Luteolibacter sp. LG18: one gene and its partner. The main gene of each other region encodes a partner of the protein of the gene in region 2 in a complex. Links are inferred from orthologs where the notes say so. Each region holds a gene or a part of one and is shown on either strand. Other genes may lie near its edges.

What was found. Proteins that work in one complex are often made in the same cells at the same time.
Region 1: the proteins of llg_RS22795 (region 2) and trxA are in contact, whole or in part, in an NMR structure (PDB 2IPA), measured with the Bacillus subtilis proteins. The link is inferred for Luteolibacter sp. LG18 from one-to-one orthologs.

Annotation. Positions count from the first base shown.
Region 1 is NZ_AP024600.1:2,040,720-2,043,817, reverse strand. What follows is about bases 1-2,769. They hold trxA (thioredoxin), read right to left. Parts: upstream 1,661-2,769; coding sequence 1,340-1,660; downstream 1-1,339. Other genes in these bases: llg_RS08530 (S8 family serine peptidase), read right to left, coding at 2,637-2,769; llg_RS08535 (hypothetical protein), read right to left, coding at 1,858-2,532; llg_RS08545 (VOC family protein), read right to left, coding at 647-1,012; llg_RS08550 (NTF2 fold immunity protein), read left to right, coding at 1-151. In the rest of the region: more of llg_RS08530, read right to left, coding at 2,770-3,098. UniProt on the Bacillus subtilis protein: Participates in various redox reactions through the reversible oxidation of its active center dithiol to a disulfide and catalyzes dithiol-disulfide exchange reactions.
Region 2 is NZ_AP024600.1:5,744,832-5,748,391, reverse strand. What follows is about bases 360-3,260. They hold llg_RS22795 (arsenate reductase ArsC), read right to left. Parts: upstream 2,080-3,260; coding sequence 1,639-2,079; downstream 360-1,638. Other genes in these bases: llg_RS22780 (metalloregulator ArsR/SmtB family transcription factor), read right to left, coding at 3,234-3,260; llg_RS22785 (DUF6428 family protein), read right to left, coding at 2,761-3,237; llg_RS22790 (aquaporin), read right to left, coding at 2,094-2,756; llg_RS22800 (DUF58 domain-containing protein), read left to right, coding at 360-1,435. Also shown: llg_RS22805 (MoxR family ATPase), read left to right, coding at 1-49; more of llg_RS22800, read left to right, coding at 131-359; more of llg_RS22780, read right to left, coding at 3,261-3,560. UniProt on the Bacillus subtilis protein: Catalyzes the reduction of arsenate [As(V)] to arsenite [As(III)]. In vitro, can dephosphorylate para-nitrophenyl phosphate (pNPP).

The sequences.
Region 1 (3,098 bases), 3.7 Mb from region 2 along the record:
GACCATTGCCCACGAAAAGCCTTACAAGGCGGTACACGACGAAGGGGTTTGGCTGGTCACCAGCACTCCGCCCTCCGACGGCAGGCCCTCGGCCAAAGCCATCATCGGCGAATCGGATGGCCGGGTGTGGAGCTTGTCACACAGGAAGTAAGCCGACAGGGCACCGTGGCGATGTGGCGGGGGCAACGTCCCGGAGCAAGTATTCAGCTAGGCCCATCCACCGGTCCATCCGGAGGCCCAAAAGCCATCTCAGGTCGATCGAAGTCGAATGGATAGGGCGGCTCGATCTCCATAGGAATGGAAGCCTTTCTCAGGCTCCCGCTTTCGTTCCAGATCTCAAGCGCCGACCCTTCGACCACCCGAAGGCCGGCCTCGGCGACAAGGCGGCGCAATTCCACGATGCTGCCTGTGAACTTGCGGTTGAGAACGATCCATTGGGAGGGAGAAAGGTCACAGGTCGCTGGCACGCGGAGGATGTATCGGCCACCATCCCGTAGAATCGGCGGGAGATACGAGGTGACGGCCCCCCAGCCACAGGAGGCTGAATGGCAACGATGGACCAGCGACCCACCTTGGCGAATGCACTCAAGGGTGGAGCCGCATTCCGGGCATCCTTTGTTCTCCAGGTTCTGGTCCCGGGAGAAGCTCATCCCACGTACTGGGTGAGCATGATGATGTTGCCCTCGGGATCCACCACAGTGGCGAGGATGATCGGTTCACCCCCGCGTTGCTCCGGTGCCTGGATGGCCGTGGCTCCCGCGGCGAGCGCGTCCGCGTAGGCCTGGGCCACGTCCGCGTATTGGATCGAGAGCCCGGTCGGAACGCGCGAGCCATCGCCGCCGCCATGGAGTCCGAGAACCGCGTCCCCGAAACGAAGCTCCGACCAGTGCGGAGTGATGAAGCTCTCCTCGAAACCCATCACATCGCGGTAGAACGCGACCGCCCGCTCCATGTCGGCGGCCATGAGCACCATCTTGACCGCCTGGGGTTTCACCGTGGATGGGCTGTTCATGGTGGTTCCTAACTAACAGATCCGCGGGCACCCTCAAAGCTCCGTTGCGGAAGGAGTTGAGGCTTTAGCCGAGAAAGGTCTTCCGGGGGGCGGAGGCCTGAAGAGTTTGCTGGTTTGCAGTGTTCAGTTTTCAGGAAGAGGAAGAGATCGTTTCAGCGACAAGGAGCTCTTCCTTTTGCGATTTTTGCGCCTCTTTGCGGCTAAAATCTCTGGAGACTCCGCCCCCCCGGAAGACCTTCCTCGGCTAAAGCCTCAACTCCTCCAAAAACAAAACCGGCCTTCCCGTGAAGGAAGGCCGGTTTGGGAAAATCGGATCTGGCAGGCGGATCAGGCAAGCGCGAGCAGCTTCGACTTGAGCTGGTCCTTGGTGACGTTGGCGCCGACGATCTGGTCCTTCACCTCGCCGTTCTTGAAGAACAGGAGCAGCGGGATGGAGCGGACGCCGTACTTCACAGCGAGCTCGCGGGCGTCGTCGACGTTGACCTTGGCGACCTTGGCCTGGCCTTCCAGTTCAGCCGAGACCTGATCGATCACCGGACCGATCATTTTGCACGGGCCGCACCATTCGGCCCAGAAATCGACGAGCACGGGCTGGTCGGAATCGATGACTTCGGATTGGAAATTGGCTTCGGTAAGTTGGAGTGCCATGCGCGGAACTTGGATGCAGGGGGCCGAAACGTCAAGGGCCGCCCTGCGGATGGCAGGACAGCCCTTGGAAAACAAACGGCGGGAGATCCGGAGATCAGCCCAGCGGGAGAGCCCCGGCGGAGTAGGCGAGGAACGCGACGACGCCGGCGAGGATCAGGTTGAGAATGGGAAGGAACATGGTTTTTGGAAACTAGAGGTTACTCGGCGGCAGCGGAGGACGAGAAGAGCTGGCCCCACGAGCCGGCTTCCGGATTGTCTTCGGCGCTGATCCAGGTGTTGGCGATCATCAGTTGGAACGCGAGCACGGCGAGGGCGGCGATGAAGCCGACCACGGAGAGCGCGTTGGCGATGCCTTCGCCACCGGCGGAATCCTCTTCGTCATCGGCCTGCAGCGTGGCGGCCTGGCTGAAGGACGGGCGGGCGGCGGTGCCGAGCGGCTGGGTCGGAGCCTGGAGCTGCACGGTGGCCTTCGGCAGGGCGACGGTCGGTCCCGGAGCGGGAGCGGCGGAAGCACCACCGGCGGCGGGCGGCAGGGTCGGCGCGCCAGCAGGACGGAGAGGGATGGTCGGAGCCGGGCCCGGCGGGCGCGGGGCACCGCCCGGGGCGGTCGGGGCACCCGGCACGGTGGGAGCACCGGCGGGGCGGAGCGGAATGGTCGGGGCCGGAGCCGGCGGACGCGGGCCGCCACCGAGGCCACTGGGCACCGGCGGAGCGGTCGGCGAGGGCGGACGGACCACCGGAGCGCCGCCCGGAAGGGTGGCGGCAGGAGGAGCATCGGCCGCCTTGAGGGTCACGCGGACGGTTTCCTTCTTCAGAGGAACGCTCGACGTCTGCTTCGACGGAGCCGGCGGTTGGTTTTCATTCTCGCTCATTCAGACGCGGGTTTTGGGATTTGAGAAAGCTACTAAGACGAACCAGCGCGGAGCTGTCAAACCCCCATCACCGGGTTTTTCACCGGAAACGGACCACTGCCGGGTCACCAGCGCTCCTGGATCCAGTCCGCCGGGTAGGAGGAGCCGTCGGAAAGCACCTGTTCGCCCAGTTTCGCGCCCTTCGACATGATCACCAGCGAGCGCCCCGGCCCACCGGCGATCGAGGTCACGCGGTAGCCCTCCCGCAGTTTCCCGGCGATCCACAGGCCCGGCCACGGTCCCGGGCCCTCCATCACCTGATCGGTGTAGCCGGAATTCGCGGTGGCCACGAACAACCAGCCATCCTCGGCGTCCTCCGGGGTATCGTCCCCCGCCACGGCGGTGATCATCATGCCCTCCGCCCGGCGTTTCTGGATCCAATCGCGACGGCTGTCATTGAGGGGCGTGGGCAGGGTGTAGCGCTGGGGGCCGTAACCGGTCTGGTCGCCGAGGGCGAAAACCCACTGGTTTTTCCAGCCGCCGAAGGTGGTGATGCGCCAACCTTCGGTGAAGAGCTTCGCGAGCTG
Region 2 (3,560 bases):
CGAGGTCCTGCGCGGCATCATCGACGCCGTTCCCGCCCCGCGTTCCTGAATCATCCTCTCCCTCGTCTCCGTTTCCGCATCTTCCTCTTCCGTTTAGGATTTTGGATTTCGAGCTTAGTGCTTTCTTCGAATGCGTCCCACTTCCACCACCACCTGGCTCATCTTCGTCTGGGGGCTCACCGGACTGCTGGTGTCGTGGTTTCCCGTGGTCGCGTGGCCGTGGGCTTCGATCGGCGGGGTGATCGCGCTGGTGCTGCTCGTGGATGCCCTGCGTCTCCGGTCGCGTCCGCCCGTGGAGATCGCCAGGCGGTTGCCGGGCCGCTTCGCGTTGGGGGAGCCGGGGGAGGTGAGACTGACCCTCCGGAATTCGCTCCGGAAGGAACAGCATCTGGAGATCTTCGATGGCATCCCGACCTCCGCCATGGCTCCCACCATGCCGTGGGCTGGAGTGGTGCCCGGGGGGCGGGAGATGCGGGTCCTCCATCCCGTGACCGTCGGGGTGCGTGGCGAGGTGGTTTTCGGCCCGATCCAGATGCTGGTCCGCTCCGATTGGGGCTACTGGAAGCGCCTCCATCGGGTGGGTGACGCCGAGCCGGTGAGGGTCTATCCGAACTACGAACCCGTGGTCCGGTTGGCGCTGCTCGGCATGCAGAACCGCGAGAACCCGATGGGCATCGTCCGCCGCTCGCGCCCTGGATCGAGCCGTGAATTTCAACAGCTCCGCGACTACCGCGAGGGCGATTCCCTCGCCCAGGTCGATTGGAAGGCGACCTCGCGGAAACAGGCACTCATCAGCCGGGCCTATCAGGAGCAGCGTAACCAATCCGTGGTCTTCCTCGTGGATACCGGCCGCCGCATGCGCGCCATGGATGGCGATCTCCCGCAGTTCGATCACTGCCTGAATGCCATGCTGCTGGTGGCGCACGTGGCGCTTCGTCAGGGCGATCATGTCGGCGTCCAGTCCTTCGGTGGCACCCAGCGCTGGCTGCCGCCGCTCAAGGGGCTGCATGCCATGCCGGTGCTGCTGAACCACCTCTACGATTACCAGACCACCCCCGAGCCCAGCGATTTCGCCGGCGCGGTGGAGGCCCTGATGACCCACCAGCGGCGTCGTTCGCTGGTGGTGGTGCTCACCAACCTCCGCGGTGAGGATGGCAAGGAGCTGGTCCCGGCCCTTCAGGTGCTTTCGTCCAGACATCTTGTCCTGCTCGCCAGCCTGCGCGAACGCACGGTGGACGAGGCCAAGGAGCTGCCCGTGGCTTCCTTTGGAGATGCGCTGCGCTTCGCGGCGGCCGACCGCTATCTGGCGGAGCGCCGCGAGGTTCTCGCCGAGTTGGGCGCGCGCGGGATTCTCACTCTTGACACCACCGCCCAAGAGCTCGCCATTTCCCTGGCGAACCGCTACCTCGACATCAAGGCGGCGGCCCGTTTGTAAACGGTGACAAAATCGGACATCGGTTTGTACGCGATCACGGAGTTGTGATCAGGCCCGAATCATGAGAATCTCTTCCTCGTAAGGGATAGCACTGCCCCCCAAAGGGCCCGCGGGCATCGGAAGCAAGGGATCTGGTGCCCGCGGTCATCCCCTTCAAGGTTGAAGGGAATCGCGGGAAGTTGTGGGTTCGAGGTGGAAAGATATCAAATTTTCCCTTCATCCAACCGTCCGGCAGCGTAGGCGCCGAAGACCGCGCGGATCTCATCCCGCACCCGTCGGAATACCGCCATTTGCTCGTCCTCGGTGCCCGTTGCGTGGGCCGGATCGTCGAAGGGGAAGTGGTGGCGGTTTGCCTGCCCGGGGAACATCGGACAGGCTTGGTCGGCATTCCCGCACACCGTGATCACGGTTTCAATGGGCTCGTGGAGGAATTCCTCGAGGTGCTTCGAGCGGTGGCCGGAGATATCGATGCCGATTTCGTCCAGCGCGCGGATCGCCAGCGGATGCACGTAGCCGGCGGGCTTGGAGCCCGCGCTGGCCACACGGTAGCGGTCGCCCAGCGCGCGACGCAGGATGCCTTCGGCGAGGTGGGAACGGCAACTGTTGCCGGTGCAGAGGACGAGGATGGTGGGAGGGGTGGTCATGAGTGGGAAAGGATTCAGCATTTGCCGCCGCAGCAACCCGGCTCGCGGACGCCGATGCAGAGAGGGATGGCGATCAACGCGCCGAGGACGGTCGCCACCGGATAGAGCCAGAGATGTTCGAAATGTCCGCTGACCAGCGCCGGGGCCAGCGACCGGGCGGGGTTCATCGATGCCCCGCAGATCGGTCCGGCGAACATCGCTTCCAGCGCGATCACCGAGCCGATGGCGATGCCCGCCGTGATGCCTTTTTCCTTCGCGCCCGTGGAAACGCTGAGGATCACCAGCATCAGGATGGCGGTCAGGACGATTTCGAGGATGAAGCTCTGTGTCCCGCTTCCCGCGGGCAGGGTGGCGCCCAGTGTGGCAGAAGCCGGAAACAAGAGCTTCAGCAGGCCGCTGGCGGCGAAAGCCCCGGCGAACTGGGCTGCCACGTAACCCGGGAGATCCCGCCAGGGAAACCGCCCCGCCACCGCAAATCCCAGCGACACCGCCGGATTCAAGTGGGCCCCGCTGACGTCGCCGAAGGTGTGGATCATCGCCAGCACCACGAGGCCGAACACCAGGGCAATGCCCGGGTGACCGATGGCACCTCCCGAGGCTTGGTTGATCACGATGGCCCCGGTCCCTGCGAAGAGCAGGATGAAGGTGCCGAGGAATTCGGCGAGCAGGCGTTTCATGGGATCAGCAGCAGCCACGTGGACCGCAATGGGGTTTTCCTCCGATCGCCGGCAGGCGTTCGAGGGCGGGCAGGCCGCACAATTCAGGGGCGAGGCACTCGGTGTGCTTGTGTTCCAAGTGGAGGATCACGGCTTCCCCGGTCAACTCGTGGCGGGCGATGGTGTATTGGGAAATGACCTGGTCCTCGTATTCGATCTCCACCGGGACCGAGCCATCGGGGACGATCTCCCGGGCCTTGTTCAGGATGGCGGCCATTTTTCCGGTTTCGATCCGGTGGTCGTAGTCGGGCCCCACCCACACCTGGAGCTGGCAGGTGATCGATTCGCGGCGTTTGCCCCCGCAATCGAGGAAGGTCTTGTGCAGCCTTCCCACCTCGGTGACGTGGAACGAAAGCGGCACCGCTTTCCCTCCTGGCAAGGTGATCCGGAAGAGGCGCTCTCCATGATGGGCGAGCAGGTCCTTGAGTTCGGAGAGGGTCATGGCTGGCAGCAGTCGGTGGTGGAGCTTTTTCCGAGAAGAGCCTTGGGTCCCCGGCAGCAGCTTTGTGCCCGCACTTCGAGGCGCGCGGCGGCGCGTGCCGCATCCGCTTCCAATCGCGGACCGGGAGTGGTGGGGAAGTGCCTCGCGATATCGCCCAGCAGTGCCCGGGTCCGGGGTTCGATCCGGAAGTAGGTCCACTTCCCGCAGCGTTCGCTTTCGAACATCCCGGCCTTGCGCAGGATCTGCACGTGGCTGGAGACGGAGGACTGGGGCATCACCAGGATGTCCGCCAATTCGCAAACGCACAGCGCCTCATCCTTCAC